2 regions of the Arthrobacter sp. NicSoilB4 genome follow, and region 2 is predicted to be linked to the other one. Evidence: riboswitches for the same ligand, from Rfam matches in the RefSeq annotation. Region 2 holds a riboswitch; the other holds the start of a gene.
What was found. Region 2 has a riboswitch for S-adenosylmethionine ahead of LDO13_RS12260 (aminotransferase class V-fold PLP-dependent enzyme). Riboswitches for the same ligand answer to the same signal wherever they lie in the genome.

Region 1 (7,243 bases), 1.5 Mb from region 2:
CCACCACGCAGGAGAACCCGGCCCGCCGCAAGATCATCGTCACGGACGGCGTCTTCTCGATGGACGGCTTCCTCGCCCCGCTGGAGGCGATCTGCGACCTCGCGGAAAAGTACGACGCCATGGTCATGGTGGACGATTCCCACGCCGTCGGCTTCATGGGCTCCAGCGGCGCGGGCACCCCGGAGCACGCCGGCGTCTCGGACCGCGTGGACATCTACACCGGCACCTTCGGCAAGGCCCTCGGTGGCGCGTCCGGCGGCTACGTCTCCGGCCGCCGCGAAGTCATCGCCATGCTCCGGCAGAAGGCCCGCCCGTACCTGTTCTCCAACTCGCTGGCCCCGGCCATCGTTGCGGCCACGCTGAAGGCCCTGGACCTCGTGGAGAACTCCGGCGAGCTGCGCAGCAAGCTCTTCGCCAACGCCGAACTCTTCCGGAGCCGCATGTCCGAGGAGGGCTTCGAGCTGCTCCCGGGCGAGCACGCGATCGTCCCGGTGATGTTCGGCGACGCCGTGATGGCCGCCAAGGTGGCCGACTCCATGCTGCACAACGGCGTCTTCGTGACGGCGTTCAGCTACCCGGTGGTCCCCAAGGGCGCCGCGCGGATCCGCGTCCAGCTCTCCGCCGCGCACAGCGCCGACGACGTCGAGTCCTGCGTGCAGGCCTTCGTGCGCAGCCGCGAGTCGGTGGCCGCAGCCTCGTAGCGCCCTGCCGGCCGCGGTGCGAAAGTGCTGACGTGACCTCCTGTCGGGTGCAAGGATGGAGGCATGTCAGCTAAATACGATGTCGTGATCGTGGGCGGCGGAATTGCCGGCCTGTCCCTGGCCTCCGCCCTCGCCGGCAAATGCAGCGTGGCCTTGGTCGAAGCCGAGCAGTCGCTGGGGTACCACACGTCCGCCCGGTCGGCCCGGCAGCTGATTCCCAGCTACGGGCCGCCGGTGGTCCAGGAACTGACCATGCGCACGCTGGAACTCATCGGCATCCGGGAGGGCACACGGCCTGAACCCGTGCTCTCGCCGCGCCGGTTCATGCTGATCGGCGACGAGGAAGCCGTCCAGCAGCAGTCCAGCGGCTTCATGCACCGGATCAGCCATGCAGAAGCCCTGAAACTCTGCCCTGCGCTCAAACCGGAATCCTTCTCCGCTGCCGGCCTCGACTCCGGATCCTTCGCCTGCAACGCGTCCTTGCTGCTGGAAGACCACCGGGAGTGGGCGGTTGAGGGCGGCGTGGACATCATCACCGGCGCGAGGGTCCACTCGGCGCAGCGGCTCGGCTCCGGCTGGGAACTCGGCGCCGGGCAGGAGGGCATCCAGGCCGCTGTCGTGGTCAATGCCGCCGGCGCCTGGGCGGACGAATTCGCGGTGCTCAGCGGCGTCGAGAAGCTCGGACTCCAGCCCTACCGCCGCACCGCGGCGATTGTCGACGTCGAACACCCGCTCCCGCAGGGCTGCCCCATGGTGGCCGCCGCGGATGAAAGCTTCTACTTCCGGCGCGACGGCGAACAGGTCCTCATCTCGCCCTCGGAACACGAACCGAGCGGGCCCGAGGACGCGCAGCCGCACCCGGGCGACGTCGAGGCGCTGACCGCCCGGCTCAACACCCTCACCACCCTCGGCATCCGCGGCGTCAGCCGGGCCTGGACGGGACTGCGGACGGAAGCGGCCGACGGTATCCCGGTGGTGGGGTTCGACGCCGAGGCCCCCGGATTCTTCTGGCTTGCCGGCCAGGGCGGCTACGGCTTCCAGACGTCCTCCGGCATCGCCGAACTGGCCGCGGAACTCATCCTCGCAGGCCAGGGCGCCGGCTCTGCCGCAGGCGGCAGTACAGCAGCGGGTCCGGCATCCCGGACAGCGGAAGCGCTGGCGGCGACACGCTGGTCCATCCGGCGCTGAAGAATGGACTCATGAGCACCCTCATTACGAACATTGCCGAGCTGATGACCCAGGACGCGGAGCGCCGCGTCCTGAAGAATGCGGCAATGGTCATCGAGGGCGAACGGATTTCCTGGCTCGGCCCCGCGTCCGACGCGCCGGCCGCCGACGACGCCGTCGACGCCGGTGGCCGGGCCCTGCTGCCGGGCTGGGTCGACTCACACACCCACCTGATCTTCGCCGGCGACCGGACCGCCGAATTCGAGGCCCGGATGGCGGGGGAGAGCTACAGCGCCGGCGGGATCGCCGTGACCACCGGCGCCACCCGGAGCACCAGCGACTTCGACCTCACCCGGCTCGCCATGGGCCGGGTGGCCGAGGCCGTCTCGCAGGGCACCACCTACCTCGAAACCAAGACCGGGTACGGCCTGGACGTCGAAAACGAGGCCCGCAGCGCCCGGATCGCCTCCACCGTGGCGGACGAGGTCACCTACCTCGGCGCGCACCTCGTGCCCGCCGGGATGGACGCCGAGGAGTACACGGACCTGGTCTGCGGCCCCATGCTCGCCGCCGTCCGGCCGTTCGCGCGCTGGGCCGACGTCTTCTGCGAGCGGGGAGCCTTCACCGAGGACCAGTCCCGGCGCGTGCTCCAGGCCTGCCGGGACGCCGGGCTCGGCCTGCGCGTGCACGGCAACCAGCTCGGCGAAGGCCCCGGCGTCCGGCTCGCCGTCGAATTCGGGGCCGCGAGCGTGGACCACGTGAACTACCTGTCCGCGGCCGACGTCGACGCCCTCGCGGCCAGCTGGACCGGCTGGAACGCCGAATCAGGAACCGGGCGCGGCACGGTGGCAACGTGCCTGCCGGCCTGCGACCTGTCCACCCGCCAGCCGCTGGCACCGGGCCGGGAGCTGCTCGACGCCGGCGTGCAGCTCGCGCTGGCCTCCAACTGCAACCCGGGGACCTCCTACACCAGCTCGATTGCGTTCTGCGTCACCACCGCTGTGCTCCAGATGCGCCTGAGCGTCCACGAGGCCGTGCGCGCCGCGACCTACGGCGGCGCGCTGGCCCTCGGCCGGGAGTCCGGGAACGACGCCGACGGCGAACGCGCCGTGGGCTCGATCGCCGTCGGCCACCGCGCGGACCTGCACCTGCTCAACGCGCCCTCGGCCACGCACCTGGCCTACCGGCCCGGCATTCCGCTCACCCACGCCGTCTGGCGCGCGGGGGTCCGTGCCCGCTGACCCACCCAACTGACTCGCAGCAGGGGCCGTTTTGGACGCTCAAAACGGCCCCTGCTGCGAGTCAGTTTCGTTAGTCAGAAAAACATCGGCGGGGCGTCGAGGACTGTCTCGTCGACGCGGCGCTCCACCCACTGGCTGAAGGGCTTGTCCAGCTCATACTTGCCCAGCTCGGTCCGCAGCAGGGTCCGCACCTCGGCATTGTCCGGATTGTTGAGGGACTCGAAGTACTCCACCGACCAGTGGAACCAGCGCATGCAGAACAGCCGCATGGTGAGCCCGTGGGTGACAAACAGCGCGTTCGGGGCGTAGCTGGGTTTCGACCAGTGCCGGTACAGGGTCTCCATGAAGGAGGAGATCCGGTCGTAGACATCGGAGCCGGACTCGCCCTCCCGGAAGCGGTAGAAGAAGTGGCCGTAGGCGTTCCGGAGTTCCTTCTGGTCCTCGATCTCGCCGGCGATCTGGAAGTTGGCCCAGTCCTGCTCCCGCAGCCGCGGCTCCTCGATCACCCGCTCGACCAGCGGACCGAGGTTGAGTGCCTCCAGGGTCTGGTAGGCCCGCAGGTAGGGGGAGACGTACACGCAGGCCTGCCGGCCGTCCAGCAGCCGCCGGACCTGTTCGCCGGCTGCCCGGGCCTGTTCCACGCCGAGTTCGGTCAGCGGAATCCGGTAATCGGGCACCCTGTTGTAGATAGAGGTGTCGGCGTTGGCGGCGGACTGGCCATGCCGGATCATGATGATTTTCCCGGGCGCACTCATAAACCCCAAGCATAGGGCCCGGCCGCGCGGCGGCCCGGATTCAGGCAACTACCGGCAACTGCGGGCAAGATGGAAACATGTTGGTTCCCTCCCGCCGCCGGCTGCGGATTGAAATGTGGATTGTCCTGGGGTTGTCCCTGGGGCAGTCGGCCGTATATTCGGTGGTACAGCTGCTGGACAAGATGACCAGGGCGCCCCTCGCGGAGGGGACTTCCACGCTGAACCGCTCGCAAAGCAGCCGCGAGTATTTCGACCTCACCTACCAGCTGCTGGACATCATCTTCGCCCTGGTGCCCGTGGTCCTGGTGATCTACTTCCTGACGGAACACCGGCCGTCTGGCCACGGCGTCACGGCCTTCCAGCGGCTGGGCCTCAATTTCGACCGGCCCGGCAAGGACCTGCTGCAGGGCTTCGGCCTGGCGGCACTGATCGGCATCCCGTCGCTGGGCCTCTACGCCGCCGGCCGGGCGCTCGGCATCACGACGGCGATCATCCCCAGCGCGCTGGACGCCTACTGGTGGACGGTGCCGGTGCTGGTCCTCTCAGCGATCCGGCACGGGATCGTGGAGGAGGTGATCGTGGTGGGCTACCTGCTGGACCGGCTCGGGAAGCTCGGCTGGGCCATGCCGGCGGCGATCTTTGCCAGCGCCATGCTGCGGGGCAGCTACCACCTGTACCAGGGGTTTGGCCCGTTCATCGGCAATGCCATCATGGGCGTCATCTTCGCCGTGGTCTACACCAAAACCCGCCGGCTGATGCCGCTGGTGATCGCGCATGCGGTGCTGGACATCGTGGCGTTCGTCGGCTTCAGCCTCTTCGGCAAGGCCATCGGCCTGGGCTGAGCAGGCACCAGGCAACGCGGGGTCATTTGGCGCCCATCCGGAGGCTCCGGACGGGCGTGAAGTGACCCCGCGTTGCTCTACAGAGCCGGCCGGACCGCCGGTATGCCGTTAAAGTATTTCGGCCGCCATCGGTGGGTGGCATCATTGGCACCCGCTGATAGCGGCCGAAGTGTGGGGCGGTGAAGCGTCAGATCGTGACGGCTCCGGAAGCCGTCTCGAACGTGACGGACAGGATGCCGGGTGTTCCGCGGGGAGCGATCCAGTTCACGGCGACGTCTTCCAGCGGCTTTTCCACCGGAACACCCAGCCATTCGGTGACGCGCTCGGCGGAGCCGGCAATCGTGAGGGCGGACATCTTGACCTGGCTCTCGTAGGCCTTCGATGGGTGGAGTTCCGGATCGCCCTCCCACTTGAGCATGTACGGGACCTGGGGATCGGCGATGAGCCCGAGGATGCCGATCTGCTTCCAGACCAGTTCGCGGCCGTCCGGGAACTTACGGTTGCCGTTGACGGCGGCGCGGCCGAGCCGCTCCTCGAACGGGGCCAGGTCGTCAACCTCGACGCACCAGCCCATCCAGCCGCCGCCTGCTTCGGAGCGGGCGCGGACGGCCTGGCCGAAGGGGGCCTTGTCGGAAGCCGGGTGGTTCAGGACCTCCACGACCTCCAGGTACTTGTGTCCCGCGAGCGGGATGATCATGTTGCGGGTCCCGAATCGGGGGTGTACTCCGCCCTTCACGGCTTCGACGCCGAGGGCAGACGCAATTCGTTCGGTGGTGGCAGCGAGGCCATCTTGTTCACAGGCGTAAGAGACGTGATCCATGCGCATGACCTCATCTTGGCACTTTGTGATGCGGCTCTCAGCTTAGGGGTGCCTAACCGAGATGGGATGTCATTTTCGGGGAGTCGCCGCAGTGCGCTTTCCCGCGTCATTGCGGGGAACCAGGGGGTCCGCCCGGGCGAATCGGCCGCCCGGCTTCATCTTCGTCACAAAGCTATCCAGAGCCCGGAACCGGTTCCTAGACTGGGGTCAGGTCATGAGTGCCAGCACACAGCCCCGGCTTGCTGGCCGGCAACCCTCGTATCGCGGTGGGGTGCCCCGGGTGAAGACCTGGCTGTCCGGCACCCGCCGGACGGCAAGCGCGGCGCCAGAGTTGCCCCGGGCCCAGAGCTCCGGTGCAGTCTGTGCCCAGTCCCGTTGAGGAGTCTCCGATGTCCAATGCCTGGTCCTTCGAAACCCGCCAGATCCACGCCGGCCAGGAGCCGGACAGCGCCACCGGTGCCCGGTCGCTCCCGATCTACCAGACGACGTCGTTCGTCTTCCCCAGCGCCGAAAGCGCCGCCAACCGCTTCGCCCTGGCCGAACTGGCTCCCATCTACACCCGGATCGGCAACCCCACCCAGGACGCCGTGGAACAACGCGTGGCCAGCCTGGAAGGCGGGCTCGCGGCACTGCTGCTGAGCTCGGGCCAGGCAGCGGAGACCTTCGCGATCCTGAACGTCGCCGAGGCCGGCGACCATGTGGTGGCCAGCCCCAGCCTCTACGGCGGCACCTACAACCTCCTGGCGCACACCCTGAAGAAGTTCGGCATCTCCGTGACCTTCGTGGAGGACCCGGACAACCTGGCGCACTGGCGCGAGGCCGTGCAGCCCAACACCAAGCTCTTCTTTGGCGAAGTGGTCTCCAACCCGCGCCAGGACGTCCTGGACATCGAGGGCATCTCGCAGGTGGCCCACGAGGCCGGGGTCCCGCTGATCGTGGACAACACCCTCTCCACGCCATACCTCATCCGGCCGATCGAGTGGGGTGCGGACATCGTGGTGCACTCCGCCACCAAGTACCTTGGCGGCCACGGAGCAGCGATCGCTGGCGTGATCGTGGATTCCGGCAACTTCGACTTCGGCAAGGATCCGGAGCGCTACCCCGGTTTCAACACTCCCGACCCCACCTACAACGGCCTGGTCTACGCCCGGGACCTCGGCAAGGACGGCGCCCTCGGCGCCAACCTCTCCTACATCCTCAAGGCGCGCGTCCAGTTGCTGCGCGACCTCGGCTCGGCGGTATCTCCGTTCAACGCCTTCCTCATCGCCCAGGGCATCGAGACCCTGAGCCTGCGCGTGGAGCGGCATGTTGCCAACGCCACCAAGGTCGCCGAATGGCTCGAAGCCAGGGACGACGTCGAATCGGTCGCCTATGCCGGGCTGCCGTCGAGCCCCTGGTACGAGCGCGGCCGCAAGTACGGTCCCCGGGGGACGGGCGCCGTCGTGGCCTTCAACATCGCCGGGGGAGCGGAGGCCGGGAAGCGTTTTGTCGATGCCCTCGAACTGCACTCCCACGTGGCGAACATCGGCGACGTGCGCTCGCTGGTCATCCACCCGGCGTCGACCACCCACAGCCAGCTCTCCCCGGAACAGCAGACCGTTGCCGGCGTCAACCCCGGCCTGGTGCGGCTGTCCGTGGGCCTGGAGCACATCGACGACATCCTCGCGGACCTCGAGGCCGGCTTCCGGGCGGCCAAGGACGCCTGAGGTCACACGGG
Region 2 (7,243 bases):
CTATCGCCCCGCCGACCACTTCGGCCAGGTCGGTGGCGGCGGCCACGATCTCGGCCTGGACCCAGAATGCGCGGCGCCAGAAGGGCTTGAGCCGCTCGCCGAGGATCTCGGGCAGGCTTTTCCCGGTGACGATCCCGAGCTTGGCGGACTGGTACTGGACCAGCACGGCCATGATGTTGGCGGCCACCAGGACCCAGACCAGAAGGTAGCCGTACTGTGCGCCGGCCGTGAGGTTTGCCGCAACGTTGCCGGGGTCCACGTAGGCGATCGCGGCGACGAACGCCGGGCCCAAAAGGCCGATCATGGCGCGGCGGCCGCCCGGTTTCCGCCGCGCGGGCGCTTCGTGTCCTGTAACTTCCAGCACGGCGGGCTCCCCTGGGTAAGTGCGTCTCAACGACGCTGCCGGTGGCGGCGGGCTCGGGCCCGCCCCATAGTTTGCAGTTGCCTATAAACAATTATTAGGCATGCCGAAACCATAGGCCAGCGTGCGGGGCCGGGGCAATGCAGCCCGGCCAAACCACGGGCCCTGCCCCGGTCACGCCCGGACGGCCCGCCAGCTCTGTGTCAGATAGGGAAGCGGCAGCACCTCTAGGGGGTCGTGGCCCAGATGCTCGTGCAGGTACCAGTCGAGGTTGCCCAGCACCTTGGCCCGGACCGCTTCGCTGGCCGCCAGGTAGTAGCTGCGGGACTTCGTCAGCTCCATGATGTCGGCGGTGCGCACCGGATCCTCCCAGCGGGTCAGGTGACTCTCCAGTCCCGTGAATTCCGGCCCTAGCGGCGGCTTGAAGTGGGGTTTGTGGACGTCGCCGGCATGCATGATGCGCGAGAGCCGGTGCACCCAGGGAACGGAGGTGTCCAGCTGGTTCCAGACCAGCCCCAGGACACCATGGGGGCGGAGGATCCTGGCGATCTCCGTGCTGGCCAGGACGGGATCGCACCAGTGCCACGCCTGGGCGACAGTCACGAGGTCGAACGCCTCCGAGGGCAGGCCCGTGTGCTCTGCGGTGCCCTCGACGGCGGTTACGCCCGGGAGTGTTCTGCGCAGCTGCTCCAGCATGTCGGCGGACGGGTCCACAGCCACAGTGTGCAGGCCGCGCACGGCCAGCAGCGCCGTAAATTTCCCGGTTCCTGCGCCCAGGTCCGCGGCGTCCATCGCCCCGGCGGGAATCAGCCAGTCGGCCGAATCGTCGGGGTAGCCGGGGCGCACGCGTTCGTAGTGCTCCCCGCCGTGCTGGAAGCTCTGACCGAGCTCCTGGCGCCGTTCCCGGTGCAGTTTGGGGCCACCGCGTGCCACGTGCGATCTCCTTCGGCAGGTCCGGATGGGTACCTTCCGAATTTACCGCACGCGGCAGGGGCCGCGGTGCCTCGTCGTTTTCCCGCCCAGTCAGTCCTGGGTGCAGGGGGCCGCGCCGGCAGTGCCGGGTGTGTTCGGCGCCCAGTGCGGGTAGCTGCGCGTGTCGTTGGACGGAACCCAACGTCCGGCGTCCACCACATAGTCCCAGCCGAGGCCGGTCCGGCGCAGCTCCTGGATTCCGGCGAGCAGCCGCTGGGCGTCCTCCAGCCGGGAACCCACGCCGAAGCTTGCCCGCAACGAGCCGGACGGCAGCCCGAGCCGCCGGAGCAGGGGGTGCGCGCAGAACCGTCCGTCACGCAGCCCGAGGCCGTGTTCGGCCGACAGGTACGCAGCGACCAGGCCCGCGTCGTACCCTTCGAGGGAGAAATTGACGACGCCGATCGTGCCCGTGCCCGCCCCGTTCCCCGGTTCACTGCCCGCCGGCACACCGAAGGAAGCGCTGTCCGAGAAGATCTGGTGGACCGTCACTCCGTCGATCCGGGCGAGGCCCTCGACGAGGAAAGACCGGATGGCGTTTTCGTGTGCGTGCCACTGGTCCACGTCCAGGTCGGCGATCACCTGGGTGGCCCGGGCCAGGGTGGCGGCCCCAAGGACATTGGGCGAGCCGCCTTCATGCCGGGCGGGACCGGTGGTCCAGCTCACCGTGTCGATCCGGGCGTCCTGCACGGCTCCGCCGCCGGCCAGGTGCGGTGTGCCGGCGTCGAGCCAGTCGGGACGGCCCACCAGCACGCCGGCGCCGAAGGGCGCGTAGAGCTTGTGCCCCGAGAAGGCGAGGTAGTCGACGTCGTCCGCGGTGATGTCGATCCGCCGGTGCGGGGCGAGCTGGGCTGCGTCGACGACGATCCGGGCCCCGTATTCGTGGGCAAGCGCGGCCAGGGCACGGATCGGCAGGATCTCACCGGTGACGTTGGAGGCGCCGGTGACGGCGAGCAGGCTGACGCCGCCGTGGGCGAGTTCCCCGCGGAGCAGTTCCAGGGTGGCGGCGAGCGTCGGGGCGGCGATGACGTTCCGGTGCGGCACCCGCTGCCAGGGCAGGAGGTTTGCGTGGTGTTCGATGTCGAGATAGAGCACCTCGCCGGTGTGCACGCCGTCGACGGCCGGCAGGCAGCCGGCCAGCAGGTTCAGGGAATCGGTGGTGTTCCGGGTGAAGATCACCGCATCGTCCGGGCGGCCGCCCACGAAATCGCGGACAATGGTGCGGGAGTTCTCGTAAACCGAGGTGCTGATCTGGGAGGCGTAGCCGGCGCCGCGGTGGACGCTGGCGTAGAACGGCAGGATTTCGTTGAGATAGGCCGAGACCACGGACAGTGCGGGCGCCGAGGCACCGTAGTCCAGGTTGGCGTAGCGGACGTGGCCGCCCTGGATGAGCGGCGCCTGGATCTCGGCGCCGGTCACCGCGGCCAGCGGGCGGCGGCCGGCGGCGAACCGCGCATCGGGACGGCCCTGGCCGGCGTCGGCGTGGAGTTCGGGGGTGGCAGGGAATGTGGCAGTCGTCATGGGACCTCGATCGAAAAGGACCCCACATGCCGGGGATCCGCGCTTGCCGGGTCCGTTCCGGACCGGCCAGGTCGTCACCCGGGGCACCCCGCCGCGAATGGAGGGTTGCCGGCCAGCAAACCGGGGTTTCGCGCTGGCACTCGTGACCTGGTTCGAGCGTAGGCCATGCCTGCTGCCGCAGAAAAGGCAGGGAAGGAATATGAAGAGCTTTGTTACGCGGCGTCGTCCGGACCGGCCGGACGACGCCGGATGTTGCTAGAGCAGGTCGTCCAGGCCCGGGTTGAGCCGCTTCAGGACCTCGGAGTGCAGGATGGAGTTGGTGGCGAGGGCGTTGCCGCCGAAGGGGCCGTCTTCGCCTTCGAGGGACGTGAAGCGCCCGCCTGCCTCGGTGACGATGGGTACCAGCGCGGCCATGTCGTAGAGATTCAGTTCGGGCTCGCAGGCGATGTCGACGGCGCCTTCGGCCACGAGGCAGTAGGACCAGAAGTCACCGTAGGCGCGGGTGCGCCAGACTTCCTCGGTGAGGCCGAGGAACTCGTCGAGGTTGCCGCGCTGCTTCCAGCCGCCCAGGCTGGAGTAGGACAGGGAGGCGTCCGAGAGTTCCGAGACGTTGGACACCCGGAGCCGGGTAGCGGCGGCCAGCGAACGGCCCATGTATGCTCCGGCGCCCTTGGCGGCCCACCAGCGCTTGCCCAGGGCGGGTGCGCTCACGACGCCGACCACCGGCTCGCCTTCGTCGACGAGGGCGATCAGCGTGGCCCAGACGGGGACGCCGCGGACGAAGTTCTTGGTCCCGTCAATCGGGTCGATGATCCAGCGGCGGGAGCCGTGGCCGGAGCTGCCGAATTCCTCGCCGAGCACGGCGTCGCGCGGACGGGACCGCGACAGCTGGCCGCGGATGGCTTCTTCGGCTGACTTGTCGGCGTCGGTCACCGGCGTCAGGTCCGGCTTCGTCTCGATCCGAAGGTCGAGCGCCTTGAAGCGGCTCATGGTCTGGGAATCTACGGAATCTGCCAGTACATGGGCAAGGCGCAGGTCATCGTTGTAGCTCGAAGCGGGTTGACTCATGGTTCCAAACTACCGCCAAAGCGTGCGGGGGAGCGGTAGGCGGCACCGCAGCCGGCTACGAGACGGTGCCCAGTTCCTTGACGTCCTGCGCTTCCATCCGCGGGTCCGTGCCCAGCAGGCGGCGGAGCGAGGCGAGCCGGGCCGGGCCGGATTCGCCCGCGTGGCCGGCGGCCACCCAGGCGTCCACCCCGCAGTTGACCGCGCTGGAATCGTGCTTGCAGCCCCGCTCGCAGTCGTCGGTGCCGGGCTCGAGGTCCGGGAAGGACCGCAGGATCCGGTCCGGGTCCACATGGGCCAGGCCGAAGGATCGGATGCCCGGGGTGTCGATGATCCAGCTGCCCGCCGGGGCATCGTTGACCTTCAGGGCCAGGGCGGAGGAGGACGTGTGCCGGCCGCGTCCGGTGACGGCGTTGACGCCGCCGGTGGCGCGCTCGGCGCCGGTCAGGGCATTGACCATGGTGGATTTGCCGACGCCGGAATGGCCCAGCATGACGGTGACCTTCCCGTCGAGATGGGCGCGCAGCTCGGAGACGGCGTCCTTGTCCAGCCGGGCGGACAGCCCGTCGTCCGAGCGGGCGTCGATGCCGGACGCCGCGGAATCCGCCGTCTTGGAGATGATCACGGGGAAATCAAGGTGCTGGTAGTTGGAGAGGAGTTCCGCGGGGTCCTTGACGTCGGCCTTGGTGACGAGCAGCAGCGGCTCGATGCCGGCGTCGTACGCGGCGACGAGGGCGCGGTCGATGAAGCCGGTCCTCGGCTCGGGGTTGGCGGCCGCCACGACGATCACCAATGTGTCGGCATTGGCGACGACGGCGCGCTCGATCGGGTCCGTGTCGTCGGCGCTGCGCCGCAGCAGGGTCCTGCGGTCCTGGATCTTGACCAGCCGCGCCAGCGTGTCCGGTTCGCCGCTGACATCGCCGACGAGTGAGACGAAGTCGCCGGCCACCACGGGGTTGCGCCGCAGCTCCCGGGCGCGGGCGGCGATGATCTTGCGTTCTTCGGGTGAGCCTTCGGCGACGACGGCGGTGTAGCGGCCGCGGTCAACGGTGATGATCCGCCCGGTCACGGCGTCGTCGTAGGCGGGCCGGTCCTTGGTGCGGGGCCGGGTGCCCTTCTTGTTGGGGCGGATCCGGACGTCGGATTCGTCCCAGGAATCAGTGCTGCGTGCCACCGGCGGAGTCCTTCTCTGCAGTGGTTCGCTGCGCCAGCATGGCTTCCCAGAGCTGCGGGAAGTCCGGCATGGTCTTGGCCGTGGTCGCGATGTCCTCGACCTCGACGCCGGGCACGGCCAGGCCCAGGATGGCACCAGCGGTGGCCATGCGGTGGTCGGCATAGCTGTGGACGACGCCGCCGTGCAGCGGCGCGGGGCGGATGACGAGGCCGTCGGCGGTCTCCTCGGCATCGCCGCCCAGGCGGTTGATCTCGGCCACGAGGGCGGCGAGCCGGTCGGTTTCGTGCCCGCGGAGGTGGGCGATTCCGGTCAGCCGTGAGGGTCCGGAGGCGAGGGCGCACAGTGCGGCGACCGTCGGGGCGAGTTCGCTGGTCTCGTCGAAGTCCGCACCCGTGATCTCGGGTCCGCCGGTGACGGTCAGGGTGCCGTCCGTCAGCGTCACGTTCGCGCCCATGGCGGTCAGGATTCCGCGCCAGAGGTCGCCGACCTGCGTGGTCTCTGCAGGCCAGTTGGGGATCCGCACCGTCCCGCGGGTGGCCAGGGCCGCCGCGAGGAACGGTCCGGCGTTGGAGAGGTCCTGTTCGATCCGCTGGTCAAAGGCCCGGATCGGACCGGGGGAGACAACCCAGTGGTTCGGCACGGAGTCATCAACCGCCACGCCGACGCCGCGCAGCACGGCCACGGTCATGTTGATGTGGTCCAGGCTCGGCACGGGCTTGCCCGGGTTTTTGGTGCTGCGGTGCTCCAGATGGAGGCCTTCGGCGAAGCGGGCGCCGGCCAGCAGCAGCGCGGAGACAAACTGGGACGAGGCGCTGGCATCGATCACGAGGTGCCCGCCGCGGACTTCACCCGTGCCCCGGACGGTGAACGGCAGCGACGACGCCGTTCCGCCGTCGGGCGCGCTGACGGCGACGCCAAGGCCGGCCAGGGCCTCGATGATGGTGCCCATGGGGCGCTTGCGCGCATGCGGATCGCCGTCGAACAGTGACACTCCCCGGCGCAGGGCCGCGACGGGCGGCACGAAGCGCATGACCGTCCCGGCCAGGCCGCAGTCGATCACGGTGTCCGCAGCGGCAACGCCGGGGGTGATGGGGGTGATTTCCAGGTCCGGGCCGAAGTCGCCGTCGCCGGGAACCTCCACGATGCTGGCCCCCAACTGGCGCAGCGCCTCGATCATGAGGGCAGAGTCCCGGGAGTGCAGGGGAGCGCGCAACCGGGAGGGCCCGTCGGCGAGGGCCGCCAGCACGAGGTACCGGTTGGTCAGGGACTTCGATCCCGGCACAGTGACCGTCGCGTCAACGGGCCGTTCGGCGAAGGGCGCCCGCCACAGCGGAGCGGTCCCGGCCGGAAGGGGGTGGGCAGCGGCGGTGGGGGTGGTGCCTGTCATTGCTGTTTTAGGCTCCGTGGGTGTGGTCTACGGCTTTGCGCACGGCCTTGTCGGCCTTCTTCAGCTGCTTGCCGGTGGTCTTCCTGACATCAGCGGCGAGGTGGCCGGCGTTCTTCTTGGCGTCCGCGGCCAGATGCTCGGCGCGCCAGGCCAGGCTGGGCCTGCCGTTTGTGTCGACGGCGGCCAGCAGCACGCCGCCGGTCAGCGTGACGTTCTTGAGCAGCTGCTTGCGGCGGGCCTCGCGCCCTTCCTTGGACGTGATGTCCGCACTGCGCCATTCAACGTAGCCGTTGAGCGCGGAGATCGCGGCCAGGACGGTGGCGGCCAGGCGTGCTGACTTGCCGAGCGCGAAGAGGACGCCCGCTCCAATCTGGGTGCCGCCGATAACGCGGGCCAGGACCTTCTCGTTGGTCTGGAAGGGTAGGGATTCAGCCGCGCGGCGCAGCAGGGGTGAGAGCTGCGTCGCGGTGTCATCCGCATTCTTGAGCTTGTCCATGCCTGCAAGGACGAAACTGGAGGCGAGCATGGGCCGGGCGAGAAAGCGGACAAAGGACATGAATTTCCTCCTGGATGGACGAACCGCGGAATCAATGCGGGAGAACCGGTTCTAGTCTTGCACTTTTGCGGAATATTTGCCCGCCCGGCGGGGTTGTGAATGACAGGTCCCGGCGGTTGGTCTGCGGTGGTCAAGGAGCAGGACAGCGCAGGACATTGCGGGACAACACGAGCAGGATAACGAGTCAGGTCAGCCCGCATGACGGGCTGA

Region 1: it holds a riboswitch for S-adenosylmethionine, as region 2 does, so the genes downstream of both, LDO13_RS05485 (bifunctional o-acetylhomoserine/o-acetylserine sulfhydrylase) here and LDO13_RS12260 (aminotransferase class V-fold PLP-dependent enzyme) in region 2, are expected to answer to the same signal.

The regions. Positions count from the first base shown of each region.
Region 1 is NZ_AP024653.1:1,233,134-1,240,376, forward strand. It holds gene LDO13_RS05455 (glycine C-acetyltransferase) at 1-701, shown strand, start outside; gene LDO13_RS05460 (FAD-dependent oxidoreductase) at 765-1,889, shown strand; gene hutI (imidazolonepropionase) at 1,901-3,109, shown strand; gene LDO13_RS05470 (histidine phosphatase family protein) at 3,184-3,864, opposite strand; gene LDO13_RS05475 (type II CAAX endopeptidase family protein) at 3,942-4,706, shown strand; gene LDO13_RS05480 (VOC family protein) at 4,894-5,532, opposite strand; SAM riboswitch class IV at 5,737-5,852, shown strand; gene LDO13_RS05485 (bifunctional o-acetylhomoserine/o-acetylserine sulfhydrylase) at 5,916-7,232, shown strand.
Region 2 is NZ_AP024653.1:2,696,435-2,703,677, reverse strand. It holds gene LDO13_RS12270 (Nramp family divalent metal transporter) at 1-304, opposite strand, end outside; gene LDO13_RS12265 (class I SAM-dependent methyltransferase) at 536-1,294, opposite strand; gene LDO13_RS12260 (aminotransferase class V-fold PLP-dependent enzyme) at 1,385-2,851, opposite strand; SAM riboswitch class IV at 2,886-2,999, opposite strand; gene hisN (histidinol-phosphatase) at 3,107-3,919, opposite strand; gene LDO13_RS12250 (ribosome small subunit-dependent GTPase A) at 3,975-5,090, opposite strand; gene aroA (3-phosphoshikimate 1-carboxyvinyltransferase) at 5,074-6,477, opposite strand; gene LDO13_RS12240 (DoxX family protein) at 6,485-7,033, opposite strand.